DNA from 3 places in the Diaminobutyricimonas aerilata genome. Region 3 is predicted to be linked to each of the others. Evidence: predicted binding sites of a transcription regulator. Region 3 holds the regulator's gene; each other region holds the start of a gene.

Region 1 (9,596 bases), 1.2 Mb from region 3:
CGCGGAAGACGCCCGACGCCGACCACAGCAGTGGTGTGCCCTCCGCACGGTAGTACTCGAGCGCGCGGGACTCGTGATCGACCGCGGGGTGACCGCTCGCCCGCACGACGCGCCACCACGGCGCATCCGACCCGTAATACGCCATGACCTGCCCGACGCCGCGGGCCGCGCGCGAACCGATCGCCGCGGCGACGTCGCCGTACGACATCACGCGGCCCTCCGGGATGCCGTGGACCACCTCGAGCACGCGGGAGACGAAGTCGTCCGCGAGCGGTCGCCGCTCCATCAGAGGTGCAGGGCGCCGATCTTCTCGCCGTACTGCGTCTCGCCGATGACCTCGAAGCCGAGGTTGGTGAAGAACCGCTCCGGTCCCTCCTCGCCGGGCTCCCAGATGGCGGTCAGCCGCTCGAAACCGCGCCGGCGCGCCTCGTCGGCGAGGCCTTCGACCGCGAACCGGCCGACACCGCGACCCTGCGCGTCTGCGGCGACGTTGATGCGCCAGACGCAGCTGCGGAACTCCTCCTGGTCGGACTCCGGGTCGAAGTTGCCGCGGATGAACCCCACCACCTCGTCATCGTCGAGCACGACTCGGGGCCACGTCGTGGCCGGGTTGATGTACGCGTCCGCGATCGAGTACGACACCGGCGTGACGAACTGCTCCTGCCCCGGACGCAGAGTCAGGCTGTTCGCGGCCACGATCGTGCGCGCCGACAGTTCTTCCAGTCGCAACTCGCCCATGCACTGAGGCTAACCGGTCGAGGATGCTGTGCAACAGATATCTCGACGTCGAGATAGTTAGGCGCAGCGACTATGCTGTCGGCGGCGGCGCACCGCCCGAGTCGACGCCGCACGGGCCGACTCGCGTAGGAAGGAACACTGTGGCGAAGATCAAGGTCGAGGGAACCGTCGTCGAACTCGACGGCGACGAGATGACGCGCATCATCTGGCAGCGCATCAAGGACTCCCTCATCCACCCCTACCTCGACGTGAACCTCGAGTACTACGACCTCGGCATCGAGAACCGCGACGCGACCGACGACCAGGTCACCATCGACTCCGCCCACGCCATCCAGAAGCACGGCGTCGGCGTGAAGTGCGCCACCATCACCCCCGATGAGGCGCGTGTCGAGGAGTTCGGCCTCAAGAAGATGTGGCGCAGCCCCAACGGCACGATCCGCAACATCCTCGGCGGCGTCATCTTCCGCGAGCCGATCATCATCTCGAACGTGCCGCGCCTCGTGCCCGGCTGGACCAAGCCGATCATCGTCGGCCGTCACGCGTTCGGCGACCAGTACCGCGCGACCGATTTCGTGTTCGACCGCCCCGGCACCCTCACCGTGAGCTTCGTGCCCGAGGACGGCTCCGAGCCGATCGAGCACGAGGTGTTCCAGGCGCCCGGCGGCGGCGTCGCGCTCGCGATGTACAACCTCGACGACTCGATCCGCGACTTCGCCCGCGCGTCGCTCAACTACGGACTCGCCCGCAACTACCCGGTGTACCTCTCGACGAAGAACACCATCCTCAAGGCCTACGACGGCCGCTTCAAGGACCTCTTCCAGGAGGTCTTCGAGGCCGAGTTCAAGCAGCAGTTCGACGCGGCCGGGCTCACCTACGAGCACCGTCTCATCGACGACATGGTCGCGGCGAGCCTCAAGTGGGAGGGCGGCTACGTGTGGGCCGCCAAGAACTACGACGGCGACGTGCAGTCCGACACGGTCGCGCAGGGCTTCGGCTCGCTCGGCCTCATGACGAGCGTGCTCACCACCCCGGACGGTCGCACCGTGGAGGCGGAGGCCGCGCACGGCACCGTCACCCGCCACTACCGTCAGCACCAGGCCGGCAAGCGGACCTCGACGAACCCGATCGCCTCGATCTACGCCTGGACGCGCGGCCTCGCGCACCGCGGCAAGCTCGACGGCAACTCGGAGCTCATCGGCTTCAGCACCGAGCTCGAAGACGTCGTCATCAAGACCGTCGAGTCCGGCAAGATGACGAAGGACCTCGCGCTGCTGGTCGGCCCCGAGCAGGAGTGGCAGACGACCGAGGAGTTCCTCTCCACCCTCGACGAGAACCTCAAGTCGCGCCTCGGCTGATCCCGACAGCGACGGAGGGCCCGGATGCGCTGCATCCGGGCCCTTTCGCGTGCGGGGCGAATATCATGCCGGGCATGAGAATCACGGTGACGGGCGCCGCCGGACAGATCGGCTACGCCCTGCTGTTCCGCATCGCGTCGGGTGCCATGCTCGGCGATGAACCAGTGCGGTTGCGCCTGCTCGAGGTGCCCGCCGCGGTCGGTGCCGCCGAGGGCACCGCGATGGAACTCGTCGACTGCGCGTTCCCGCTGCTCGAGTCCGTCGACGTGTTCGACGACGCCGGGACCGCCTTCGACGGTGCGCAGATCGCGTTGCTCGTCGGGGCCCGGCCGCGTGGCCCGGGGATGGAACGCAGCGACCTGCTCGAGGCCAACGGCGCCATCTTCGCCCCGCAGGGCGCGGCCATCAACGCCCGGGCCGCCGACGACGTGCGTGTGCTCGTGGTCGGTAACCCGGCCAACACGAACGCGCTCATCGCCGCCTCGCACGCCCCCGACGTGCCCGCGGACCGGTTCAGCGCGATGACGCGGCTCGACCACAACCGCGCGGTCGCCCAGCTCGCCGCGCGCACGGGCGCCCGTGTCGGCGACGTGTCACGCGTCACCATCTGGGGCAATCACTCGACGACGCAGTTCCCCGACCTCGCGCACGCGCGCATCTCCGGTGAGCCCGTCGCGGTCGACAGCTCCTGGGTCGAGGACGACTTCATCCCGACGGTCGCACGCCGGGGAGCCGCGATCATCGAGGCCCGGGGCGCCTCGAGCGCGGCGAGTGCCGCGAACGCCGCGATCGATCACGTGCGCGACTGGGTGCAGGGCACCTCTCCGCACGACTGGACGAGTGCCGGTGTGATCTCCGACGGCGCGTACGGCGTGCCGGAGGGCATCGTCAGCTCGTTCCCGGTCACCTCGGACGGCACCGGATGGCGCATCGTCGACGGTCTCGAGATCGACGCGTTCGCTCGGTCACGCATCGACGCCTCGGTGGCCGAGCTGCTCGAGGAGCGCGATGCGGTGCGCTCCCTCGGCCTCATCCCCTGAAGCCGGACGACGAGAAGGGCCCGGATGCGAGCATCCGGGCCCTTCTGTGCGGGTCGCGTTACGCGGTGACCTCGGCCTGAGCCGGCGTCGAGCTCGCGTTGACCGCGATCTTGCGCGGCTTCGCCTTCTCGCTCACCGGGATCATGACGCTCAGCACACCGTTGTCGTAGTTCGCGGTGATGCCGTCGGCGGCGAGCCCGTCGCCGAGGGTGAACTGGCGCAGGAAGCTGCCGAAGGCGCGCTCACGGCTGAGCCACTGCACACCCTCCTGGCTGCGCGGCGTGCGCTCGGCGCGGATCGTCAGCAGCTGGCCGTCGACGTCGACGTCGATCGACCCCGGGTCGACGCCGGGGAGGTCGGCGTTGAGGATGTAGTGATCGCCGTCCCGATAAAGATCCATCGGCATGAGCCGCGGACCCTGACGGGAGTCGAGCAGCCGCGAGGTCATGCGGTCGAGTTCGCGGAACGGGTCGAAGAACACGGTCATGATGTACTCCTTGGTTCCAGGTTGAGTCCCTGTGACTCAACTACGGAAATGTTAGCACTCTCAACCCGAGAGTGCTAAGTTCCATTCCCTTCGCCCTGGGCGAACGCCGGGAAGATCTCGAGCGTGGATGTTGCAAGCGCGCCGATATCCGTTGCGTGGGGATCGGCCTCGCGCAACGATCGTGCGGCTGTGGCGGTCTACCCCCGTTCGGGGGGATCTGACAGATACTTTTGTGCTCACGCGCAGACCCGACTGCTCGACAGCACCACCTCTCTTGTTTCTGTCTCGAGTAAGGAATTGCTTGTGAGTCGATCCCTCCGCGCCCCATCGCGGCTGCTCGTCTCCGCCCTCGCGGGCGGTGCGGTGGTCGCGTCGGCGCTCGTCGCGGCCCCCGCCGTGGCGGCCCCCACGCCCGCCTCCATCGGCGGGCGCGGACAGACCGCGTTCGAACCCGGTCGCTACATCGTGACGCTCGTCGACGACGCCGTCGCCACCTATGAAGGCGGCGTGCGCGGCTTCGGCGCCACCAAGCCCGAGGAGGGGGAGCAGCTCAATGCGCGCCGCGCCCCCGTCACGGACTACGCCGGGTACCTGACCGAGAAGCAGGAGCAGGTCGCCGCCGCCGTCGGCGCCGACATCGACTACTCCTACACGCTCGCGCTCAACGGCTTCAGCGCCGATCTCACCGCCGAGCAGGCGGCGCGCCTCGCGGCCGACAAGAACGTCGCCGCGGTCGCCCCGGACGAGATGCTCCACGTCACCGAGGCCGTGCCCTCGACCGAGTTCCTCGGTCTCGAGGGGCCCGAGGGCGTCTGGGCCGAGACGGGCGGCGTCGAGACCGCCGGTGAGGGCGTCGTCGTCGGCGTGCTCGACACCGGCATCGCGCCCGAGAACCCGTCGTTCGCGGGGGATCCGCTGGGCACCGAGCCGGGCGACGCGCCGTACCGCGACGGTGAGACGATCACCTACACCAAGGGCGATGGCGACACCTTCACCGGTGCCTGCCAGACCGGCGTGCAGTTCACCGTCGACGACTGCTCCACCAAGATCGTGGGCGCCCGCTACTTCCTGCAGGGCTTCGGCGAATCCAACCTCGGCAGCGTCGAGCAGGGCGAATACGTCTCCCCGCGCGACGGCGACGGGCACGGCTCGCACACCGGATCCACCGCGGTCGGCAACATCGACGTGCCGGCCACCGTGGGCGGAGTCGAATACGACACGATCACCGGTGTCGCCCCGGCCGCCAAGATCGCGGCGTACAAGGTGTGCTGGTCGGGCCCCGATCCGGCCGACACCGCCGACGACGGCTGCACCACCTCCGACATGCTCGCCGCCATCAACCAGGCGGTCGAAGACGGCGTCGACGTGCTGAACTTCTCGATCGGCGGCGGCGCGGCGCAGACCACCATCTCCGCCACGGACGAGGCGTTCCTCGGCGCGGCCGCGGCGGGCATCTTCGTGGCGGCGTCGGCCGGCAACGACGGCCCGGGTGCCTCGACCCTCGACAACGCGTCGCCGTGGATCACGACGGTCGCCGCGACGACGATCCCGAGCTACGAGGCCACGGCCACCCTCGGCAACGGTGAGAAGTACGCCGGTCTGTCGATCACGGTCGACCGCACGGAAGGTGCCGAGCCGCTCAGCGGACCGCTCGTGACCGCGACCTCGGTCGCGGTGGCCGGTGCGGTGGACGCGCGACTGTGCCTCCCCGGCACGCTCGACCCGGCCCTCACCGAGGGCAAGATCGTGCTGTGCGAGCGCGGCGGCAACGCCCGCGCGGAGAAGTCGCAGGTCGTCGCGGATGCGGGCGGCATCGGAGTGCTGCTGGTCAACCCGACGCCCAACTCGATCGACGTCGACCTCCACGCCATCCCGACCATCCACCTCTCGGACCGGTACTACGCGGCGGTCACCGCCTACGCGCAGACGCCGGGAGCCACGGTCACCTTCACGCCCGGCAACCAGACCGACTACACGCCGCCGACCCCGCAGGTCGCCGGATTCTCGTCGCGCGGTCCGGTGCTGGCGGACGGCTCCGACATCCTGAAGCCCGACATCGCGGCGCCCGGCGTGGCGATCCTCGCTGCCGAGGCGAACGCCGAGGGCGAGGACCCGCAGTGGGGCTTCCTCTCCGGCACGTCGATGGCGGCCCCGCACATCGCGGGACTCGCGGCCCTCTACCTGGGTGAGCGTCCGGACGCGACGCCGGCCGAGGTGAAGTCGGCGTTGATGACCACCGCCTACGACACCGTCGACGAGAACGGCGAGCAGTTCACCGACCCGTTCGCCCAGGGTGCCGGTCACGTGGACCCGACCGAGTTCTTCGAGCCCGGCCTGGTCTACCAGAACGGCATCGGCGACTGGCTCGCGTACATCCAGGGCATCGGCTACGACGCCGGAGTCGACCCCATCGATCCGAGCAACCTCAACCTCGCCTCGATCGCGGTCGGTGCGCTGACCGCCGCCGAGACCGTCACCCGCACGGTGACGGCGACGCAGAGTGGAACGTTCACGGCGAGCGTCGCGGGACTCGAGGGCATCGACGTGACCGTCGAGCCGTCGACTCTCGAGGTCGTCGAGGGTGAGAGCTACGACTACACCGTCACGTTCAACCGCACGACGGCGCCCCTCGACGAGTTCTCGACCGGGTCGCTGACCTGGACGAGCGGCGACACCGAGGTGCGCAGCCCCATCGCGATCCAGCCGGTCACCATCGTGGCTCCGGATGAGGTCGCGGGCGAGGGCGTCGACGGATCGGTGCAGGTCGAGGTCACCCCGGGCGGCACCGGCGACATCGTGCTCGGCACCACCGGCCTGAGCGCCGGCGTGCGCCACCCCGACCCGAGCGGCGCCGAGCCGGAGCACTCCGGTTCCGGATCGCGCGGCGACCTGGTGGAGTACACGGTCGAGGTGCCCGAGGGCACCGCGTGGTCGCGATTCGATCTCGATTCGCTCGACGACACGGCCGACCTCGACCTCGTGGTCTACCTGCTCGACGACGCGGGCGACCCCGTCGCCGGCTGGCAGTCGGCGACCGGTGCGGCCGACGAGCGCGTCGACCTGCCGGAGCCCGAGGCGGGGACCTACCTCGTCGAGGTGTCGGTGTTCGCCGCCAACCCGTCGACCGCGTGGGATCTCGTGACGACGAACGTCGTGCCCGAGGGTGCGGCTCCGCTCACGCTCGACCCGGCCGTGCTCGCCGCGGTGCAGGGCCAGCCGATCACCTACACCGCGTCATGGACGGGGCTGCAGCCGAACAGCGATTACCTCGGCCTGGTCTCGTACGGCGACACCGGTGAGGCCACGGCGATCTCGGTCGAGACCGGCGAGGCGCCGGGCCCGGACACCCCGGTCAACACCGCTCCGCCGACCATCGAGGGAACGCCCGTCGCGGGCCAGACCCTGACGGCTAACCCGGGCGAGTGGGACACCGAGGGGCTCGAGTTCGCCTTCCAGTGGCAGCGTGACGGCGAGGACATCGCCGGAGCGACGTCGTCGACCTATGTCGTGACCGCGGCGGACGAGGGCTCCGAGCTCACGGTCGTCGTGACCGCGACCGGCGAGGGCCTCGACCCGGCCACGGCCACCTCCGAGCCGGTGCTCGTGAAGTACGCCTCGAAGCTCGGCATCGCCGTGTCGCCGCAGGTGGCCTTCTCGTGGCAGCGCGTCACGGTCAACCTGCGGGTGACCTCGGGCGCCGACACGGCCCCGGGCGGCACGCTGACCGTGAAGGTCGACGGCAAGAGCTACGACGTCCCGGCGTCGATCGGCGAGGACGGGCGCGCGAGCTTCCGTCTGCCGAAGCTCTCGCGCGGCCTGCACGTCGTCTCGGCCACCTACTCGGGTGACGAGACCACGGCGGGCTCGAAGAGCGCGTCGAAGCAGGTCTGGATCATCCTGTAGTCCGTCCGCAGTGAACGGCGCCCTCTCCGCTTCGGCGGGGAGGGCGCCGGCGCATGTCGGAGGATGTTACGAACTGGTAAACCTCGGGCGAACCCCTTGCGTCCGAGAATGTTCGTAACCTTTACTAACAAACATGACAACGGGGTATGCGGACGGCCGGGCTCTCCGCCCGACGCGCAAGGTCCTGCCGGAGCACGCACGGCAGAACAACCGGGCGCTCGTGCTGCAGACCCTGTACCGCGCCGGCAGCCAGAGTCGCGCCGACGTCGCCCGGGCCACCGGCCTCACCCGCGTGACCGTCTCGGACCTCGTGGCCGAACTCATCGGCGAGGGACTCGTCGTGGAACTCGGTCAGCGCGAAGACGCGCGCCCCGGCAAGCCGGCCACCCTCATCGACATGGACCGCGAGGCGTTCCACATCGTCGGCGTCGACCTCTCCGAAGCCGAGACCTTCAGCGGCGCCGTGCTCGGCATCGACGGGGGCGTGCTGCACCGCGAGGAGCTCGCGCTCGCCGGCAGCACCGGCACCGAGGCGACGGCGAAGGTCGTCGCCCTCATCGAGACGCTCCTCACCCACGCGAGCCGACCCGTGCTCGGCATCGGCGTCGGATCGCCCGGTGTCGTCGACCTCGGCGGGGTCGTGCTGAGCGCTCCGAACCTCGGCTGGAGCGGAGAAGACCTGCAGGGCCTGCTCGCCGAGCGGTTCGACCTGCCCGTCGTCGTCGCGAACGACGCGAACGCCGCCGCCCTCGCCGAGCACAGCTTCGGCGGCGCGTTGAGCGACATGATGCTCGTCAAGATCGGCCACGGTGTCGGCGCCGGCCTCGTGCTCGGTGGCACCCCGGTCTTCGGCAGCCGTTTCGCCGCGGGCGAGATCGGACACGTCGTGGTCGGCACCGACGGCGGTGCCGCCTGCGCGTGCGGCAAGCACGGCTGCCTCGAGACCTGGCTCGCGACACCGCGACTCGACGCCGCGCTCGCCGCGGCGACCACCGACGCCGACCGCGAGGCCGTGCTCACCGAAGCCGGGCAGCGGCTCGGCATCGCCCTCGCACCGGTCGTCGGTGCCCTCAATCTCGCCGAGGTCGTCGTCAGCGGCCCGGCGCAACTGCTCGACGGAACGCTCACCCGCGCGACCGTCGACACCCTCCGCAGGCGCACGATGGCCGAGTTCCACGGCGATCTCACTCTGCGGATGACCGCCCTCGGCAGAGACATCGTCATGCGCGGCGCCGCCGCCATGGTGCTGTCAGGACGACTCGGGGTCTCGTAAGAGCTCCCATGCACCACGAGGTGCCGGCACCCCGGCCGGCGCCACGCCCTAGGAAAGGAAAGCACTCACGATGAGAAAGCTCGGATATGTCGGCCTGCTGGCCGCATCCGCTCTCGCCCTGGCTGGTTGTGCGTCCGGCGGTTCGTCCGGAGGCGACGAGTCCGCCGAGATCCGCGTCTGGCTGAACGGCACGGACACCCCCGACGAGGCGCGCGAGTACCTCAAGACCACCTTCGAGAAGGAGAACCCCGGCTCGACCCTCACGATCGAGGAGCAGAGCTGGACCGGGCTCGTCGACAAGCTCACCACGAGCCTGTCGGGCAGTGACAGCCCGGACGTGGTCGAGGTCGGCAACACCCAGTCGCCCGCGTTCACGTCCGTCGGCGCGTTCCTCGACCTCAGCGACGAGTACGAGGATCTCGGCGGCGACGACCTGCTGCCCGGCTTCGTCGAGGCCGGCACCTACGACGGCACCTTCTACGCCGCTCCGTACTACTCCGGCTCGCGCCTGGTCTTCTACAAGAAGGACCTGTACGCGGCCGCGGGACTGTCGGTGCCGACCACGCTCGACGAGTACATCGCCAACGGCGAGGCGCTCGCCGCGGCGAACCCCGTCTCGGGCATCTACTTCCCGGGACAGGACTGGTACAACGCCCTGCCCTACATCTGGGAGAACGGCGGCGAGATCGCGGTCGAAGACGGCGACGGATGGAAGAGCTCCTTCTCGAGCCCCGAGTCGATCGCGGGTCTCGAGCAGGTGCAGCAGGTGATGCAGAACGCGTCGCTCGCCCCCAAGGACG
Region 2 (9,596 bases), 1.2 Mb from region 3:
GGCAGTCGGCGACCGTCTCGCACTTCTCGCCCTCGGCCGAGACCGACTGCATGTTCGCCTTGATGGCGTCCGCGTGGTCGTTGCCGGCCTGCGCGGCGGCGAGCGCCGCGACGACGACCGCGTCGTAGGACTCAGCCGCGTAGCTGAAGTCCTCGAGCGCGGGGTCGATCTCGAGCAGTCGCGCCTGGAAGTCCTCCGAGGCGAAGTTGCCCGGAAGGGTTCCCTTCGCGCCCTCGAGGGTGCCCGGCTGGAACTCGTACGTGTTCGAGAGGTTGCCGTCGACGAAGTAGACCTTGTCGCTCGGGAAGCCCTGCGTGTTCACGAGCTCGGGGATGATCGACGCCGTCTCCTCGAACGCGATCACGGCGATCGCGTCGGGGTCCTCGGCGAGGAGTTCGTCGACCTGGGTCGAGAACACCGTGTCACCCGGGTTGTAGGGCACGGATGCGGACACCTCGCCACCGGCGGATTCGATCGCCTGCTTGGCGTTCTCCTCCAGGCCGATGCCGTACGGGTCGTTGATGTAGATGATGCCGACGTTCTCGGCGCCGTCACCGACCATCAGGTTGCCGAGCACGCGGCCCTGCAGCACGTCGGACGGGGCGGTGCGCCAGTAGTAGTCCTCGTCGTCGTAGTCGGTGAAGTCCGGCGACGTGTTCGCCGGCGAGATCTGCACGACCCCGCCGTCGATCATCTGGTCGATGAACGTGAACGACACACCGGACGACGCGGCACCCACGGCGATGTCGACACCGGCGTCGACGAGCTCACCCGCCGACTGGGTCGCGATGTCGGTGGTCGTGTCGCCCGAGTCGCGCTCGGTCAGGGTGATGTCGAACTCGAAGCCGGCCGCCTCCAGGTCGGCGATGGCGAGCTTGACGCCGGCGACCTCGGGCGGGCCGAGGTAGGCCAGGTTGCCCGTTGCGGGCAGGATCGTGCCGACCGCGAAGGTGCCGTCACCTTCCGGGATGTCTGCCGACGGCTCTGCGCTCTCCTGGGGGGGAGTGCTCGCACACGAGGCGAGCAGCAGAAGTCCGGCACCGAGTGCCGCGAACTTCGCACCGCGAGAGACGAACTTCGAGCGTGCGGAGGGGGATCCTCCGGTGAATGCGCTCATCGTGCTCCTCAAGTTGTGATTACAGATCTATCGCCCGCGGAGTCCGCGCGCGATTGCCTAAAGGTATTGGGCGTACCTGCCATTCTCAATACGAGCGTGTTACAGCCGCGTAACACGGTGCCAATCGTTACCTTCCGTGATTTTCGGACGCGTTCCGCGCGAATCCTGCCGGAATCCGTCGTCGCCGCTCCGGATCCCGTGCCGCGCCGGATTCCGTGCGAGAGAGGCTCAGGCCGGTTCGAGGGCACTCCGCCGCGGGCCGCGACCGGCGGTGAACATGTCGATGGTGAGGATGAGCAGCGCCACCCACACGAGCCCGAAGCCGACCCAGCGTTCGAAGGGCATGTCCTCGTGCAGCGCGATCACGCCGAACAGGAACTGCAGCAGCGGAGCGAGGTACTGGGACAACCCGAGCACGGTGAGTTTCAGGCGTCGCGCGGCTGCGGCGAAGAACAGCAGCGGCACGGCGGTCACGACGCCGGCGCTGAGCATGAGGGCCGTGTGCCAGGCCGACACCGTGCCGGTGGTGAGACCGGTCGTCACGCCGATGACGATGAGAGCCGCGAGCGCGAGCGGACTGAGCCACATCGTCTCGATCGTGAGCCCGGTGATGGCGTCGACGCGGGGGCCGACCTGCTTCTTGACCAGGCCGTAGATGCCGAACGAGAAGGCGAGGATGAGCGCGATCCAGGGCACGCTGCCGTAGCCGATGGCGAGCACGAGGGCCGCCACCGCACTCAGGCCGATCGCGGTCCACTGCAGGGGACGCAGCCGCTCGCGCAGCAGGAAGACGCCCAGCAGCACGGTGACGATCGGGTTGAGGAAGTAGCCGAGCGCCGCCTCGACGACGTGGCCCGTCGTCGCGGCGAACACGTAGGTGAGCCAGTTGGTGAGGATGAGCACGCCGGCGAGGGCGAGCAGCAGCATCGAGCGGCGATCGCGCAGGGTGGCCGCGAAGGCGAGGCCGCTGCGGGTGATCGCGATGAGCACGAAGCAGAAGACGAGTGAGAGCAGGATGCGCGCCGCGACGATCTCGACCGGTGACGCCGGCATGAGCGCGAGGAAGAAGACGGGGAGGATGCCCCACAACCCGTAGGCCCCGACCGCGAAGAGGAGGCCGGTGCCCTGCTTCTGGGGAGGGGGCGTCGAACTCACCGATTCAGCCTAGACCTGCGGATGATGGCCCCCGGAACGGCGAAGGCCCCGATGGCGGGAAGCCATCGAGGCCTTGGCGGTTTCGGCCGGGATCAGCGGACGACGACCGCCAGCACGTCGCGAGCCGAGAGCACGAGGAACTCGTCGGCACCGAACTTGACCTCGGTTCCGCCGTACTTCGAGTAGAGCACGCGGTCGCCGACGGCGACGTCGAGCGGGACACGGTTGCCGTTGTCGTCGATGCGGCCGGGGCCGACGGCGACGACTTCGCCCTCCTGCGGCTTCTCCTTCGCGGTGTCAGGGATGACCAGGCCCGACGCAGTGGTCTGCTCGGCCTCGACCTGACGAATGACGATGCGATCCTCGAGCGGCTTGATGGACACCGACACGGTTGACCTCTTCTTTCTGAGAAATCCGGGGTTGGCACACTCCCTTCGGGAGTGCCAGATCAAGTGTAGGGGTGGGCTAGCACTCGGTCAATCCGAGTGCCAATCGCACCCGGGCGGCGAGCGCCGATGGGAGGATGGCGGGATGGATGTCGCCGAGCTGAGACACCTGCTCACCCCCGAGGGGCTGCGCCTGCTCGACGACCTGCCGCCCTACGACTCGCAGGGCGACGTGCTGCGCATGGTCGCGGGCCTGCGCGCGCAGGGGCACTCCCCCGGGCTCGTCGCCGCCGTGCTCACCCAGGCACGGTTGCGGCGTCGGGCTCGCGCCAAGTTCGGCGAGTTCGCCGACCGGATGCTGTTCACCGAGGCCGGGCTCGAGCAGGCCACGCGGCTCAGCGTCGCGGCCGTGCACGCCGGCCGGTTCCAGGGCGCGGGCGTGCGCTGGGTGGCCGACCTCGGGTGCGGGATCGGCGCCGACGCGCTCGCCATCGCCGCCCTGGGGCTCGATGTGACCGCGGTCGAACGCGACGAGGTGACGGCCGCGATCGCGAGCTTCAATCTCGCCCCGTGGGGCAACGCTCGCGTCGAACAGGGCACCGCCGAGGAGGCCGCCCTCGACGGCGTCGGCGCGGTGTGGCTCGACCCGGCCCGGCGCGATGCCTCCCGCCGGCTCGACGACCCCGCCGACTGGTCGCCGTCGCTCGACTTCGCGTTCGGGCTCGCCGAACACCGGCCGATCGGCGTCAAGCTCGGCCCGGGCATCGACCGGGACCTGCTGCCGGCCGATGCCGAGACGCAGTGGGTGTCGGTCGACCGCGAGGTCGTCGAGGTCGTCGTCTGGACCGGCGCGCTCGCCCGCCCGGGCGTTCGTCGCGCCGCCCTCGTCATCGGCGACCACGGATCGGCCGAGCTCACCGCCGCGGCCGACGCCGAGGACGTCGATCCCGGTCCGCTCGGCACCTATCTCCACGAACCGGACGGCTCCGTCATCCGCGCGCGCCTCATCGGCGACCTCGCCCGTTCGCTCGGCGCGACGACGGTGCATCCGCAGATCGCCTACCTGACCGGCGACGCACCCGCGGAGTCCCCGTTCGCGCGTTCGTTCCGCATCCTGGCCGAACTGCCGCTCGACGAGCGCGCCCTGCGCCGCGAGCTCGCCGCCCGCCGCATCGGCACCGTCGAGATCAAGAAGCGCGGCGTCGACATCGACCCGGCGCAGTTCCGCAAACGGCTCGCTCCGAAGGGTCCCGAGTCGGCGACGCTCGTGCTCACCCGCGTCGGCGGGCGCCGTGTGGCGCTCCTGACCGAACGGGTGTGAGTGGATGCCGCCGGCGGCTCCGTGGCCGGACGATCAGCGCTTGGCGGCGGCCTTCGCGGCGCGCTTCGTCTCGCGCACCTTCGCGAGCGACTCGGGGTCGACGATGTCGGCGACGGAGCGGTACGACCCCTCGTCGCCGTAGTTTCCGGCCGCCTCGCGCCAGCCGGCGCCGGTGAAGCCGTAGCGCTTGCCGAGCAGGGCGAGGAAGATCTTCGCCTTCTGCTCACCGAAGCCGGGCAGCGCCTTCAGTCGCTTGAGGACGGTCGCGCCGTCGGGATCGTCGCGGGTCCACAGCGCCGCGGCGTCGCCGTCCCACTCCTCGACGAGCGCAGCGCACAGCGCCTGGATGCGCCCGGCCATCGAACCGGGATAGCGGTGCACCGACGGCGGGGTGCGGCACAGCTCGACGAACTCGTCCGCGTCGGTGCGCGCGATGACCTGCGCGTCGAACGCACCGAGGCGCTGCCTGATCTTCGCCGGACCGGCGAAGGCGGTCTCCATCGCGACCTGCTGATCCAGCAGCATCCCGATCAGGAGGGCGAGCGGATCGGTCGACAGCAGCTCGTCGGCCTCCGGGTCGCCGGTGATGTGCAGCTCGTGCGACATGGTGTCAGGAGCCGAGCGCGGCGACACCCTCGGTCGCGGCGACGCCGAGGGCCGGGATGAGGAACGCGAAGGGCAGGAACGCGAACATGGTCGCGAGCACGAGGAAGATGACGAAGATGCCGATCGCCGCGTAGCCGGTGATGAGGCCGGTCAACGCCATGCCGCGACCGGCGGGCTCGCGCTTGAGGGCGAGGTGGCCGAAGACGACGGCGAGGATCGACGGGATGCCGAGGGTGAACCACGAGACGAAGAAGCCGGAGAGTCCGAGCACGAGGGCGGTGATGCTCATTCCCTTGGGCGGTCCGGCGTAGGCGGCCGGGTACGGCTGCTGCGCGTAGGGCTGTCCGTAGGGCTGCTGGCCGTAGGGCTGGGCGTACTGCTGCTGCGGGTCGTGCGGCTGCACCGGGTACTGCTGCTGCGCCGGGTACTCCTGCACGGGTGCCGCGTACTGCTGCACCGGGGGCGAGTACGGCGGCGGCACGGGCACGGTGGGTTCCTGTGCGGCGACCGCGGGCTCGCCGGTCGGCGGCGCGGTCGCCGCGGACGGCTGCTCGGATGCGGGGGTGGTGTTGTCGCTCATGTGGTCTCCCGAGACGACTGTGGGCCCGCCGAAGCGAGCCCACAGTGCGTGATGGTTGCGCTCAGTAGGTCGGGACCTGCGAGAGGCTGGCCAGCGCGGCGATGCCGATGATGAACGCGATCGCGTAGATGAGGCCGATGGCCACGCCCACGAAACCGGTGATCATGCCGACGATCCACATCCACTTCGGCGCGTTGGGCTCGCGCGACTTCGCCATGAAGGCGAGCACGACGGCCGCGGCCGAGGCGAGGAGACCCAGGAACGGGATCCACGACAGGATCACGAGCGAGCCGACACCGATGATGAACGAGGTGAGCGACAGGCCCTGCTTGACGCCACCACCGGGCGTGCCGGCGGGGGCGGAGTAGGGGGAGGGCTGGTGCGCGGCCGGCGGCGGCGTGGCGCCCGAGGGCGGGGGCACGTCAGGGGGCGGCGGCGGAGGCACGTTGGTCATTGAGGGGTCTCCTTCTGGGACGAAATGTCCTCACTGGGCGCCCCCATAGTGGCAGCACGGGAGAACAGTGTCAACGCGCTGGACGGCGCGCCGGGAAGAGCCCAAAGGCCCGCGAACCCGCAGAAGTCACATCTGGACGGTCGTGACCGGCAGGGTCGAATCGGCCCCGAAGCCGAGCCCGGACGGCGCGCGCCCCGCGGCGATGAGCCCAGCGCCGACCGCGGCGATCATCGCCCCGTTGTCGGTGCAGAGCGACAACGGCGGCACCCGCAGTTCCACTCCGGCCGCATCCGCCCGCTCCTGGGCGAGCCCCCGGATGCGGGCGTTCGCCGCCACGCCGCCGCCGAGCAGCAGGCGAGGCACACCCCGGTCGACGCACGCGGCGATCGCCTTCGCCGTGAGCACGTCGGCGACCGACTCCCGGAAACTCGCCGCCACATCCGCCACCGGCACGTGCTCGCCGGCGTCCTGGCGTTGCTCCACCCAGCGGGCCACCGCGGTCTTGAGTCCCGAGAACGAGAAGTCGTAGCGGTGGCGTTCGAGGTCCTTCGGCTGGGTGAGGCCGCGGGGGAAGCGGATGGCGGCGGGGTCGCCGGATGCCGCGGCCTCGTCGATGCGCGGGCCGCCCGGGTATCCGAGCCCGAGCAGGCGGGCGACCTTGTCGAAGGCCTCCCCAGCCGCGTCGTCGATCGTCTCGCCGAGCAGTTCGACGTCGGAGAGCAGGTCCCGCACGTGCAGGAGTGAGGTGTGTCCGCCGGAGACGAGCAGCGCGATCGTCGGCAGTTCGAGTTCGCTGCCGTCGGCGCGCAACACGTCGGCGCCGACGTGGCCGACGAGGTGATTGACCGCGTAGAGCGGCTTGCCGGTCGCGAGGGCGAGTCCCTTCGCGGCGCCGATGCCGACCATGAGCGCCCCGGAGAGTCCGGGTCCGCTCGTCACCGCGATGCCGTCGAGTTCGTCCAGGGTGACGCCTGCGGTGTCGAGCGCCTCGCGCAGCGTCGGTTCGAGCGCCTCGAGGTGCGCCCGCGCGGCGACCTCGGGCACGACTCCCCCGTAGCGCGCGTGCTCGTCCATCGACGAGGCGATGACGTTGGCGAGCAGCTCGCGGCCGCGCACGATCCCGATGCCGGTCTCGTCGCAGCTCGTCTCGATGCCGAGCACGAGGGGGCCGCTCATCGCGTGGGCTCCCCGCGCATGATGACCGCATCGATGCCGCCGCGGTAGTAGCGGGGGCGCACGGCGATGCGTTCGAAGCCGAACGACTCGTAGAGCGCCTGGGCGTTCGGGTTGTCGGCCCGCACCTCGAGGAACACCCGCTCGACGCCGCGTTCGCGGGCCTCGGCGAGGAGTGCGGCGAACAGTTCGCGCCCGAGGCCCTGCCGCCGCACATGCGGGGCGACCGCGATCGTCTGGATGTCGCCGTCGCCGGTGCCGCGCGGGGCGAGCAGTCCGGCGTAGCCGATCACCGCATCCGCGTCGTCGACGGCCACGAGGTAGTGCCCGTGCTCGCCGGTGAGCTCGGATCTCATGGTGTCGGCTGACCAGGCGTCGTCGTCGAACGTCGCCGTCTCGAGCGCCATGATCGCGTCGAGGTCATCGATCGTCGCGGGGCGCAGCCGGGTCACGACACCCTCCGCGCGCCGCGGTTGCTCGCCGACATGGTCACGTCGGGAGAGCGGAGGTACAGGGCACGGTCGTCGGCGAATGGTCGCCCGGCGGCATAGAGGCGTTCGGCGAGCATGCCGAGCGCGCCGGCGGAGACGGGGGCGTGCTCGAGACGCGGCAGTGCCGTCTCGAGCTCGTCGGGTCGCGCGATCTCCGGTCCGCGGATGCGCCGGGGCAGGCCGAGCTCGTCGGGCGCGTCGTATTCGGACCAGTACACCTCGCGGCGACGCGCGTCGGTGATGATCGCGACCGCGTCGGCGTGCGCGAAGGCGAGGGCGTCGTGGCTCACGACGGGCACGAGCGGGCGTCCGGTGCCGAACGCGAAGGTTCGCGCGGCGGCGATGCCGACCCGCAGGCCGGTGAAGGGGCCGGGACCCATCCCGACGGCGACACCGGAGAGGTCCGACGCGGTGACCCCCGCATCCGCGAGGCTCCGCTCGATCAGCAGCCCGACGACCTCGGCGTGGCGGCGGGTGTCCGCCTCGGTGTGCTCGGCGAGCACGCCGGCGTCGCGGTCGACCACGGCGACGCTCGTCCCCGAAGAGGTGTCGATCGCCAGCAGCACGGCGACCAGCCTAAGCGCTCCCGCCGCGGGGGTACGCCCGTGCTCGCCCCGCTGGTCGAGTAGGCGCGGCGAAGCCCGCCGTATCGAGACCGCTGACGCCGATGTCCCGACTCAGGGTTGCGGCAGGGAGGTCTCGATACGGGCGCCAGAGCGCCCTACTCGACCAGCGGGTGCGGCTCCGGTGGCGGGGCGACCCAACTCAGGTCGGTCCAGCGGGGGCCGTGGCCGGTGATACGCACGCGCCGCGGGGTCGCTTCGTCCGATTCGGGGTCGGCCGCGACGTCGCCGTGCCCGCGGTCGATGTCGACCTCGAGCCATGATTCGGCGACGCCGTCGAGCAGGCCCGCGCCCCACTCGACCACCACGATCGAGCCGGGGTAGTCGAGGTCGAGGTCGTCGAGTTCCGTCGCATCGCCGAGCCGGTAGGCGTCGACGTGCACGAGCGGGGCGCCGGAAGTGCGCGGATGGGTGCGGGCGAGCACGAAGGTGGGGCTCGTCACCGTGCCGCGCACGCCGAGGGCGGCACCGAGTCCGCGGGTGAGCGTCGTCTTGCCGGCGCCGAGTTCGCCGTTGAGGGCGACGAGATCCCCGGCATCGAGGCGACCGGCGAGGCGCGCGCCGAGCGCCTCCATCTCGTCGGGTGTTCCGACGATCAGTTCCACGCTCATCCGCGGTACCGCCGGGGTACTCGCGGGCCGACCCGCGTGACGATCTCGTAGTTGATGGTGTCGGCCGCGAGCGCCCAGTCGTCGGCGGAGGGCACTCCGTCGGCCGGGTCGCCGAACAGCACGGCGCGGTCCCCCGCCTGCACGGGTGTGTTCCCGACGTCGACGACGAACTGGTCCATCGCGATGCGGCCGCTCACCGTGTGGGTGACGCCGCCGATCGTCACGGGACCGCGGTTGGACGCCTGTCGGGGCACCCCGTCGGCGTAACCCATCGCCACGAGCGCGAGGGTCGTGTCGCCGGCCGTGCGGTAGGTGAATCCGTACGACACCCCGCTGCCGGCGGGCACGCGCTTGACCGACACGACCTCCGCCGAGAGCGTCATCGCGGGGGTGAGTCCGAGTTCGGCGCTCGAGACGCCGTCGAAGGGCGAGAGGCCGTACATGCCGATGCCGAGGCGCACCATGCCGAAGCGGCAGTCCTCATGACGGATCGCCGCGGCCGTCGAGGCGAAGTGCACCGCCTCGGGCGCGAGCCCGGCCGCGCGAGCCGCATCCAGGTGACGGTGGAAGGCGGCGAGCTGCTCGCGGTCGTCGTCGTCGCTCGCGTTCGCGAGGTGGCTGAAGATCCCGCGCACGCTCAGCCGGCCGGCGCTCTCCAACGCCGCCGCCCGGTCGAGCACGGCCGGCAGCTCGCTCTCCGGGATGCCGTTGCGGCTGAGCCCGGTGTCGGTCTTGAGGTGCACGGTGGCCCCGGCGTCGCCCGCCCGCTCGAGCTGGTCGGCGGTGCTGATGCCGAGGTCGATGTCGGCCTCGACGGCGGCGCGCATGTCGACGTCGCCGGGGTGCAGCCAGCAGAGCAGCGGTGCGGTGATGCCCGCCGCGCGCAGCGCGAGCGCCTCGGCCAGGTCGGCGGTGCCGATCCACTCGGCCCCCGCCTCCAGCGCCGCCCGCGCGACCGGGAGGGCGCCGTGCCCGTACCCGTCCGCCTTCACGACCGCCATCGCGGTCGCCCCTCCGGCGCCGCGGCGCAGCACCTCGACGTTCCGGCGCACGGCGTCGAGGTTCACGAGCGCCTCGCG
Region 3 (9,596 bases):
GATCTTCAGGTCGCCACGGCCACCGCCGCGCAGGCGGGTGATGCCGCGGTCCTTGATCGTGAGGATCTCGGCGCTCTGCGTTCCGGGCTTGAGCTCCACGTCGATGTCGCCGTCGAGCGCGTGCAGTGTCGTGCGGGTGCCGAGCACGGCATCCGTCATCTGCACCTCGAGCGTCGCGAGCAGGTCGTCGCCGTTGCGGCTGAAGGTGTCGTGGTGGCGCACCTTGACCTCGAGGTAGAGGTCGCCGTTGGGGCCGCCGGCGGGACCGACCTCGCCCTGACCGGGCAGCTGCAGGCGGAGGCCCGTGTCGACTCCCGCGGGGATGTCGACGGGGATGTTGCGGGTGGCGCGCACGCGACCCTGACCCGCGCACGTCGGGCACGGGTTCGGGATGACGGTGCCGTAGCCGCGGCAGGTGCCGCACGGGCTCGACGTCATCACGTTGCCGAGCAGCGAGCGCACGGCGCGCTGGATCTGACCGGTACCGTGGCAGATGTCGCACGTGACCGGGCTGGTTCCCGGGGCCGCGCACGAACCGTTGCAGGTCTCGCACAGCACGGCGGTGTTGACCTCGACGTCGCGGTGCGTGCCGAAGATGACCTCTTCCAGTTCGATCTCGACCCGCACGAGGGCGTCCTGACCCCGCTCGCGACGCGAACGCGGGCCCTGGCGCGTCGCCCCGGCACCGAAGAACGTCTCGAAGATGTCGCCGAAGCCGCCGAAGTTGGCGCCTCCCCCACCTCCGAAGCCGCCGGAACCGCCGAGGTCGTACTGCTGACGCTGCTGCGGATCGCTCAGAACGTCGTAGGCGTGGGTGACGAGCTTGAACCGCTCGGCGGCGTCCGCCCCGGGATTCACATCGGGATGCAGTTCCCGAGCGAGCCGGCGGTACGCCTTCTTGATCTCCTCCGGCGTCGCGTTGCGTTCGACGCCGAGTACCTCGTAATGGTCAGCCAAATCCTGATTCTTCCGTCGTGGGCGGGGAACGCCCGATCGGCTAGTCGCCGTCGATGAGCTTGGAGAGGTAACGGGCGACCGCCCGCACCGCCGCCATGTTGTTGGAGTAGTCCATGCGGGTGGGGCCGAGCACACCGAGCTTCGCGACCCCGTCGCCCGCTGGAGCGTAGCCGCTCGCAAGCACGGAGGTGTCGGCGAGACCGAAGTCGGCGTTCTCGCGGCCGATGCTGGCCGAGACGCCGGACCCGTCGACCTCCATCTCGCCGAAGAGCTTGAGCAGGGTGACCTGCTCCTCGATGGCCTCGAGAACGGGATAGATGCTGCCCCCGAAGTCGGCCTCGGTGCGGGCGAGGTTCGCGGCACCGGCCATGACGAGCTTGTCGCGGCGGTTCGCGTCCACCTGCGAGAGCAGGCTCTCGCCGATCCGCTCCACCAGCGCCGCGCGTTCGGGCACGAACCGCTCGGCGATCCGCGGGAGCGCCGTCGACGCCTCACTCAGCGACCGGCCCGCGAGAGCGCCGTTGAGTTTCGCGCGCAGCTCGCCCACGAACGCCTCGTCGACCGCTTCGCCGGCGTCGACGATGCGCTGGTCGACCTGGCCGCGGTCGGTGATGAGCACGGTCATGAGCCGCGTGTCGCTCAACGGGACCAGTTCCACATGGCGCACGGAGGCGCGCGTGAAACTCGGGTACTGCACGAGCGCGACCTGGTTGGTGAGCTGCGAGAGCAGGCGCACCGTGCGCGCGAGCACCTCGTCGACGTCGTCGGGTTGACCGAGGAAGGTCTCGATCGCCTGCCGTTGCGCGGCGCTCAGAGGGCGCATGTCGGCGAGCTGGTCGACGAAGACGCGGTAGCCCTTGTCGGTGGGGACCCGGCCGGACGAGGTGTGCGGAGCGGCGATGAGCTCCTCCTCCTCGAGAAGGGCCATGTCGTTGCGGATGGTCGCGGCCGACACACCGAAGGAATGCCGCTCGACGATGGACTTCGATCCGACGGGTTCCCGCGAGGCGACGTAATCCTGCACGATGACCCGCAGCACTTCGAGACTGCGTTCCGATGCCATGGCCACCGCTCCTTCCTGGCACTCGACAGGTCTGACTGCCAATTCTACCGCTCGACCGGGCAGAACGGGGGATGCGGTCGACCAGCGCGCCATTGCAGGGATCCGCGCCGGACCGCTACCTTGAGTCACAGCTCGCCTTCAGGCTGCCATGTCATGGCGCGGCGAGCCGACGATCTGAATCCCCGAAAGGCACCCCGACGATGACCAACACCGCCCAGCCCGCGGCCCCGCTCACCCCGGCCGAAGACAAGCAGTGGGCCGGACTCGCCCACCTCCTCGGGATCCTCGGCATCCTCCCCTCCCTCATCATCTGGCTGGTCTTCCGCGAGCGTGGCGGTTACACCAACCAGGAGGGCAAGGAGGCCCTGAACTTCCAGATCACCGTCGTGATCGTCGCCTTCGCCCTCTCGATCGTGACGACGATCCTCACCTTCGTCACCTTCGGTCTGTTCGGCTTCCTCGCGCCGCTGCTCTTCGTGCTGCTCTGGGCCGCCGTGGTCACCTTCTCGATCATCGGCTACACCCGAGTGAACGCCGGCGGCAGCTACCGCTACCCGGTCGCGATCCGCTTCATCAAGTAGCACTCCGCACGACGACGGGGACCGGGGCGACCCGGTCCCCGTTCTCGTTCCCGGGCGGAACCGCGTCAGGCGGTGAGCCGTCGCACCACCGCGTCGGCGAGCAGGCGACCGGCGAGGGTGAGCACGATCCGGCCGCGCAGCGCCGCCGCGCCCTCGATGAGCCCGTCGGCGATGAGCTCGGCGATCGTCGCGCGCCCTGCGGCGGGGATCGCGTCGATGGCGAGTCCGTCGGCGAGGCGCGACTCGAGCAGCACCCGCTCGACACCGCGCGTGGCGTCGTCGAGGGTCTCCCGCCCGGCGGCCGGTGACGCGCCCGCCAGAACGCGGTCGGCGTACGCGGCCGGATGCTTCACGTTCCACCAGCGCACGCCGCCGACGTGACTGTGCGCGCCCGGACCGACGCCCCACCAGTCCTGACCGGTCCAGTAGGAGAGGTTGTGCCGCGACCGGTGTTCGACGCCGGCGGCCCAGTTGCTGACCTCGTACCAGCCGTATCCGGCGTCGCCGAGCATCCGCTCCGCCAGCTCGTACATGTCCGCCTGCAGTTCGTCGTCGGGCGTCTCGACCTCGTGACGCCGGATCTGCCGGGCGAGTTTCGTGCCCGGCTCGACGATGAGCGCGTAGGCGGAGACGTGATCGGGCCGCTGCGCGATCACGTGCTCGAGCGAGGCGCGCCAGTCGTCGATGCTCTCGCCGGGCGTGCCGTAGATGAGGTCGAGGCTCACGTCGAGGCCGGCGTCGCGCGCCCACGCGACGACGAGCGGCACCCGTTCGGGGTCGTGCGTGCGCTCGAGGGTCGCGAGCACGTGCGGCGCGGCGGACTGCATGCCGAACGAGACGCGGGTGAACCCCGCGGCGCGGAGCTCCCGCAGGTATGCGGCATCGACGGTGTCGGGATTCGCCTCCGTCGTCACCTCCGCGTCGGCGGCGAGTCCCCACGTGCGGCGCACCGCGTCGAGCATGCGAGCGAGATCGGATGCGGGGAGCATCGTGGGGGTGCCGCCACCGAAGAAGACGGTCGACGCCGGTCGGGCGGGCAGGTCGGCGAGCACGCCGCGCGCGAGGTCGATCTCCGCGAGGGCGTGAGAGGCGAAGTCGGTGCGGGAGACGCCCCGCAGCTCGTCCGCGGTGTAGGTGTTGAAGTCGCAGTACCCGCAGCGCACCCGGCAGAAGGGCACGTGCAGGTACACGCCGAAGGCGCGCGTGTCCGCCCCCTCCGCTGCCGTCGCGGGCAGCAGTCCGTCGGCGGGCGCCGGATCGGCGATCGGGAGCGCGCTCGGCATCAGTCGACGCTCCCCGTCGTGGACGCGCCCGAGAGGACCCGGAGGTAGCGGCGGGTGTACACGAGCTGCGCGAGCCGCACGGCCGGGAGCACGAGCCGCCACTGGCCCGACGCCCTCCAGAACGCCCGCACTCGGAACACGACGCGGTCGTCGGCGTCCCAGTGCACCATGAAGGCCTCTTCGCCGATCTCGGGATGCCCGGCGAGGGTGCCGTACGCGAATCCCGCGGTGCGGGGCTCGTCGACCACGTAGACGACCCGTGCCGGCGCACTGACCCGGAACGGCCCGAACGGGATCCGCAGCGTCACGCTCTCCCCCGCGCGCACCTCGCCCTCGCCGTCACGGTCGACCCGCATTCCGCTGCGCCGCTGCACCTCCCAGTGCCGCACCGCCGATGCGGACCGCTCGAAGGCGCCGCGACCGCGACCCACGACCGCCTCCCGCTCGAGCGCGCGGAACCCGGCGGGCGGGAACGGCGCCCTGTCGCGGGTGTCGGTCGCTCCGACCTCGGCGTAGGTGAATCCAGTGGTCACTCCGTCGGTCCGGTGAGGGCGACCATGTAGCGCGCGAGGTAGCGGCGATGCGCCACGCGCAGGAGCGGTCCGATGAGCTTCCATCCGAAGCCCGCGGGGCGGCTCAGTGAACGGATGGTGAGCCAGACCGACCCGTCCTCGGTGCGGTCGATGATGAACGACTCCTCGCCGCTGAGCGGATGCCCGGGCAGCGTGCCGTAGGCGAATCCGCTGCGCTGGGGCTCGTCGATGCGGTAGACCACGCGCACGGGTTCGTGCACGCGGAACGGACCGACCCTGGCCACGAGCACGGCCGTGTCGCCCGGCTTTACGAGCGCCGTGCCGTCGGGCGCGTACTCGATCTCGTCGCCGGCGACGAGGCTCGCGGCCTGCACGGGCGTGCCCGACTCGTCGTAGCCGACCCCGGTGTATCCGATCTCGCTCACGTCGCCGGGCGCATCCGTGCGCTCGACCTCGAAGCCGCTGCGGCGCTTGATGCCCCAGCTGAGCAGCTCGGTGCGCGCCCACTCCCAGCGGGCGTCGCCGTGACCGATGCGGGCCCGGCGCTCGAACGGCCGGTAGCCCTTCGGCGGGTAGGTCATGAGGTCGACGGCCTGCGTGCCGCCCACGGCCCCGTACGTGACGGGCAGACGCCAGGCCTCCTGCCGGTCGGCCACTACTTCTTGCCGTCCTTCTTCTCGGTGTCGCCCGAGAGCGCGGCGATGAACGCCTCCTGGGGCACCTCCACGCGACCGACCATCTTCATGCGCTTCTTGCCCTCCTTCTGCTTCTCGAGCAGCTTGCGCTTACGGGTGATGTCACCGCCGTAGCACTTGGCGAGCACGTCCTTGCGCATTGCGCGGATCGACTCGCGGGCGATGATCCGCGCCCCGATGGCGGCCTGGATGGGCACCTCGAACTGCTGGCGCGGGATGAGCTCGCGCAACCGGCCGGTCATGAGCACGCCGTACGCGTAGGCCTTGTCCTTGTGCACGATCGCGCTGAACGCGTCGACCTGCTCGCCCTGCAGCAGGATGTCGACCTTCACGAGGTCGGCCTCCTGCTCCCCCGCCGGCTCGTAGTCGAGGCTCGCGTAGCCCTGCGTGCGGCTCTTCAGCTGGTCGAAGAAGTCGAAGACGATCTCACCGAGCGGGAGCGTGTACTTGAGCTCGACGCGGTCCTCGCCGAGGTAGTCCATGCTGCGCATCGTGCCGCGGCGGCTCTGGCAGAGCTCCATGATCGCGCCGACGTACTCCTTCGGCGCGAGCACCGAGGCGGACACGACCGGTTCGAGCACCTTCTCGATACGCCCGGTCGGGTACTCGCTCGGGTTCGTGACCGTGACGGTCTTCTTGTCCTCGGTGGTCACCTGGTACGGCACGCTCGGCGCCGTCGTGATGAGGTCGAGGTCGAACTCGCGCTGCAGGCGCTCCGTGACGATCTCGAGGTGCAGCAGACCGAGGAACCCGCAGCGGAATCCGAAGCCGAGCGCGACCGAGGTCTCCGGCTCGTACTGCAGTGCCGCATCCGACAGCTTGAGCTTGTCGAGCGCCTCGCGCAGGTCGGGATAGTCGCTCGCATCGATCGGGTAGATGCCCGAGAACACCATGGGGAGCGGATCGGTGTAGCCCGCGAGCGCATCCGTCGCCGGCTTGGCGGCGGTCGTCACGGTGTCGCCGACCTTCGACTGGCGCACGTCCTTCACGCCGGTGATGAGGTAGCCGACCTCGCCCACACCGAGTCCGTTCGAGGGGCTCGGCTCCGGTGAGCTGACGCCGATCTCGAGGATCTCGTGGGTGGCGCGCGTCGACATCATCTGGATGCGCTCGCGCGGGTTGAGCTTGCCGTCGACCATCCGCACGTAGGTGACGACGCCACGGTAGGCGTCGTAGACGGAGTCGAAGATCATCGCCCGCGCGGGGGCGTCGGCGTCGCCGACGGGAGACGGGATGCGCTCGACGACGCGGTCGAGCAGCTCCTCGACGCCCATGCCGGTCTTGCCCGAGACCCGCAGCACGTCGGCCGGGTCACCGCCGATGAGCTGCGCGAGCTCGCGCGCGTACTTGTCGGGGTCGGCCGCCGGCAGGTCGATCTTGTTGAGCACCGGGATGATCTCGAGGTCGTTCTCGAGGGCCAGGTAGAGGTTCGCGAGCGTCTGGGCCTCGATGCCTTGCGCGGCATCGACGAGCAGGATCGCGCCCTCGCACGCGGCGAGGCTGCGGGACACCTCGTAGGTGAAGTCGACGTGGCCCGGCGTGTCGATCATGTTGAGGGCGAAGGTGCTCTGCCCGACCTGCCACGGCATCCGCACCGCCTGGCTCTTGATCGTGATGCCGCGCTCACGCTCGATGTCCATCCGGTCGAGGTACTGCGCCCGCATGTCGCGGTCGGAGACCACACCGGTGATCTGCAGCATCCGGTCGGCGAGGGTCGACTTGCCGTGGTCGATGTGCGCGATGATGCAGAAGTTGCGGATCGCGGAGGGGTCGGTCGCGGCGGGGGCGAGGGCCGCGGAGGCACGTGGGGACATCGCCGCCATTCTCCCATGCGCGCCCGGGGCGTCCGCGCGGGCCGCGTCAGCGCAGGATCGAGCGCAGCGCGGCCTCGAGCGCGGGGTACTCGAACTCGTACCCCGCGGCCTGCAGCCGCTCGGGCAGCACCCAGCGGCTCTTGAGCAGCAGCTCCGTCTCCGTGCGGAGCGCGACGGCGCCCACCTCGAGCATCCAGCGCAGGAGCGGGATGCCGACCGGAACGCCGAGCACCCGGCGCAGCGTCGCCATGAGCTCGCGGTTCGTCACCGGGTTGGGTGCCGCGATGTTGACGGGCCCCTCGAGCTCGTGGGTGCGCAGGAAGCGGACGGCGCCGAGAACGTCGGCGAGGTGCACCCAGCTGAACATCTGGCGGCCCCCGCGGGTGCGTCCGCCGATCTGCGGGCCGCCGAATCCCACCCGGGTGAGTCCGGCGAGCGGGGCGAGGGCGGACCCGTCGCCGAGCACGATGGCCATGCGCAGCGCCACCTGTCGCGTCTCGGGTCGCTCGTGGGCGAAGAACTCGCGTTCCCACGCGGTCGCGACGTTGACCGAGAAGCCCTCGCCGATCTGCCCGCCGCTCTCGGTCATCGGCCGGTCGTCGGCGTGGCGGTAGATGGTCGCGGTGCTCGCGTTCATCCACACCGGCGGCGGAGCATCGGACTGCTCGACCGCGCGGCCGAGCTCCGCGGTCGTGAGCAGTCGAGAGCTGAAGATGTCGGCCTTCGTGCGCTCGTTGTAGCGGGCGTTGACGCTGCGGCCCGCGAGGTTGATCAGCAGATCGGCGCCGTCGACGGCGGCGCGGATGCGGTCGGCATCGCCCCAGCGCACGTCGGCGTCGCGTCGCCCGATGGTCGTGATCGCGGCGCCCTCGGCACGGAGATGCTGCACGAGGTAGCGGCCGACGAATCCGCTGGCCCCCGCCACCACGATCCGGTCGCCGGCTGCGGGATTCTCAGTCTCGCTCGTCACTCTGCACAGGCTATTACGATCGCAGCGTGCCTCCGTCCGTCGTGCTCGTCCACACGCTCCGCAGCTCGTCGACGATGTGGCGGCACCAGCGCGAGACGCTCGCCGAGCACGGCATCACCTCGATCGCCCCCGACCTGCCGGGGCACGGCAGTCGGATCGACGAGCACTTCACGCTCGACGAGGCGCTCGCCACGATCCACCGGGCCGTCACGGAGGCCCCGGGTCCCGTCGTGCTCGTCGGATGCTCGCTCGGCGGCTACCTCTCCGTGCACTACGCCGGGCAGGAACGCCGCGACATCATCGGGCTCATCGCCGCGTCGTGCGGCACCCAGCCGCTGTCGTGGCTGCTCGACAGCTACCGTCTCGCGGCGGGGGCGATCAACGCGCTGCCCGACAAGGGCGCGTCGCTCAACCACGCGGCGGTCACCGCGTTCGTGCGCGACCCGCAACTCGCGCACGACGTCGAGGCCGGCGGCGTCGCCCTCGAGGTGATGGACGACGTACTGCGCGAACTGCACGGACTGGACACGCGCGGATCGCTGCGGCGAATCGAACAGCCCGTGTGGCTCGTCAACGGGCAGTGGGACCATTTCCGGCTGCAGGAGCGCGGCTTCCTCAAGGCGACGCAGCGCGGACGGCTCGTGCGCGTGAAGGGAGCCGGGCACCTCGTGAACGTGTCGAAGCCCGCCGAATTCGACCGCATCCTGCTCGACGCGATCGCCGTGTTCGACCGCTGATCGGTTTCTGGCGGCGTCCGACCCGCGGCCTCTCCGCGCGTCGTTGCCCCGACCCCCATGGCACTGGTAATGTCATCTGTTGGCTTGCGTGTGGATAGAACCGCACGAATCTCGCCGCGACGCGACCCTCTCTCGCCGACCGGCACATCCGCACTCATCGAAAACGAAAGACACCATGGCGAACATCAAGTCGCAGCTCAAGCGCATCAAGACGAACAAGAAGGCCCAGGACCGCAACAAGGCGGTCAAGAGCCAGCTCAAGACCGCTCTCCGCAGCGCCCGTGAGGCCGTCGCCGCCGGCGACAAGGAGAAGGCCACCGCCGCCCTCGTCGTGGCGACGAAGAAGCTCGACAAGGCCGTGAGCAAGGGCGTCATCCACAAGAACCAGGCCGCGAACCGCAAGTCGGCCGTCGCGAAGCAGGTCGCGTCGCTCTGAACCCGGAGCACCGTGCCGAAGGCCCCGTCCGCGAGGACGGGGCCTTCGTCGTTTCCGGGCACACGAGGACGGGGCCTTCGTCGTTCTCCGCAGGTCGCCGACTCGCCGATGACCGGACGTGCGAGACCGCGTCGGAAATTCAGGAGTCGCGCGTCACGACGGCGGTCGACGACTCAGGACTCCCGCCGAGATGCTGGGGTGTTCACGGACGGCGTCGCTGGGCGCAGCACGTGACTCCTGAATTTCCGACATCGGGGCGCGCGACCGGCGAGTGGTGAGCGGGGAGGTGGGGTCAGAGGCCGCGGGAGCTGACGACGGTGATCATGCGCTCGAGCGCGTACACGGGGTCGCGGCCGGCGCCCTTCACCTGCGCGTCGGTGTCGGCGATGAGCACGATCGCCCGGCCGATGCCTTCCTCGCTCCAGCCGGCGAGGTCGCGGCGGGCCCGGTCCACCTGCCACGGGGCGAGGCCGAGCCGACCGGCGATCTGACCGGAGGGACCGCGTTCCCCGGCGACCTTCGCCATG

Evidence for each region. The regulator HrcA, encoded in region 3, represses chaperone genes, less so after heat shock. The targets are predictions, from matches to a motif close to TTNGCACTCGNNNNNNNCGAGTGCNAA.
Region 1: the regulator HrcA is predicted to act here: its motif matches at 3,672-3,698, upstream of CLV46_RS13395 (Hsp20/alpha crystallin family protein).
Region 2: the regulator HrcA is predicted to act here: its motif matches at 2,738-2,764, upstream of groES (co-chaperone GroES).

Annotation. Positions count from the first base shown of each region.
Region 1 covers NZ_PGFF01000001.1:2,779,380-2,788,975, reverse strand. Annotated here, with positions in the region: gene CLV46_RS13415 (MGMT family protein) at 1-286, opposite strand, end outside; gene CLV46_RS13410 (GNAT family N-acetyltransferase) at 286-738, opposite strand; gene CLV46_RS13405 (NADP-dependent isocitrate dehydrogenase) at 879-2,093, shown strand; gene CLV46_RS13400 (malate dehydrogenase) at 2,168-3,133, shown strand; gene CLV46_RS13395 (Hsp20/alpha crystallin family protein) at 3,192-3,620, opposite strand; gene CLV46_RS13390 (S8 family serine peptidase) at 3,924-7,523, shown strand; gene CLV46_RS13385 (ROK family transcriptional regulator) at 7,657-8,796, shown strand; gene CLV46_RS13380 (extracellular solute-binding protein) at 8,867-9,596, shown strand, end outside.
Region 2 covers NZ_PGFF01000001.1:2,844,904-2,854,499, forward strand. Annotated here, with positions in the region: gene CLV46_RS13680 (ABC transporter substrate-binding protein) at 1-1,117, opposite strand, end outside; gene rarD (EamA family transporter RarD) at 1,346-2,272, opposite strand; gene groES (co-chaperone GroES) at 2,365-2,661, opposite strand; gene CLV46_RS13695 (class I SAM-dependent methyltransferase) at 2,804-3,979, shown strand; gene CLV46_RS13700 (HhH-GPD-type base excision DNA repair protein) at 4,013-4,585, opposite strand; gene CLV46_RS13705 (DUF4190 domain-containing protein) at 4,590-5,165, opposite strand; gene CLV46_RS13710 (hypothetical protein) at 5,227-5,619, opposite strand; gene tsaD (tRNA (adenosine(37)-N6)-threonylcarbamoyltransferase complex transferase subunit TsaD) at 5,746-6,795, opposite strand; gene rimI (ribosomal protein S18-alanine N-acetyltransferase) at 6,792-7,244, opposite strand; gene tsaB (tRNA (adenosine(37)-N6)-threonylcarbamoyltransferase complex dimerization subunit type 1 TsaB) at 7,241-7,849, opposite strand; gene tsaE (tRNA (adenosine(37)-N6)-threonylcarbamoyltransferase complex ATPase subunit type 1 TsaE) at 8,005-8,517, opposite strand; gene alr (alanine racemase) at 8,514-9,596, opposite strand, start outside.
Region 3 covers NZ_PGFF01000001.1:1,624,736-1,634,331, reverse strand. Annotated here, with positions in the region: gene dnaJ (molecular chaperone DnaJ) at 1-957, opposite strand, end outside; gene hrcA (heat-inducible transcriptional repressor HrcA) at 998-2,020, opposite strand; gene CLV46_RS07825 (DUF4870 domain-containing protein) at 2,221-2,601, shown strand; gene hemW (radical SAM family heme chaperone HemW) at 2,667-3,884, opposite strand; gene CLV46_RS07815 (DUF1990 domain-containing protein) at 3,884-4,417, opposite strand; gene CLV46_RS07810 (DUF1990 domain-containing protein) at 4,414-5,073, opposite strand; gene lepA (translation elongation factor 4) at 5,073-6,926, opposite strand; gene CLV46_RS07800 (TIGR01777 family oxidoreductase) at 6,973-7,896, opposite strand; gene CLV46_RS07795 (alpha/beta fold hydrolase) at 7,923-8,633, shown strand; gene rpsT (30S ribosomal protein S20) at 8,809-9,069, shown strand; gene holA (DNA polymerase III subunit delta) at 9,362-9,596, opposite strand, start outside.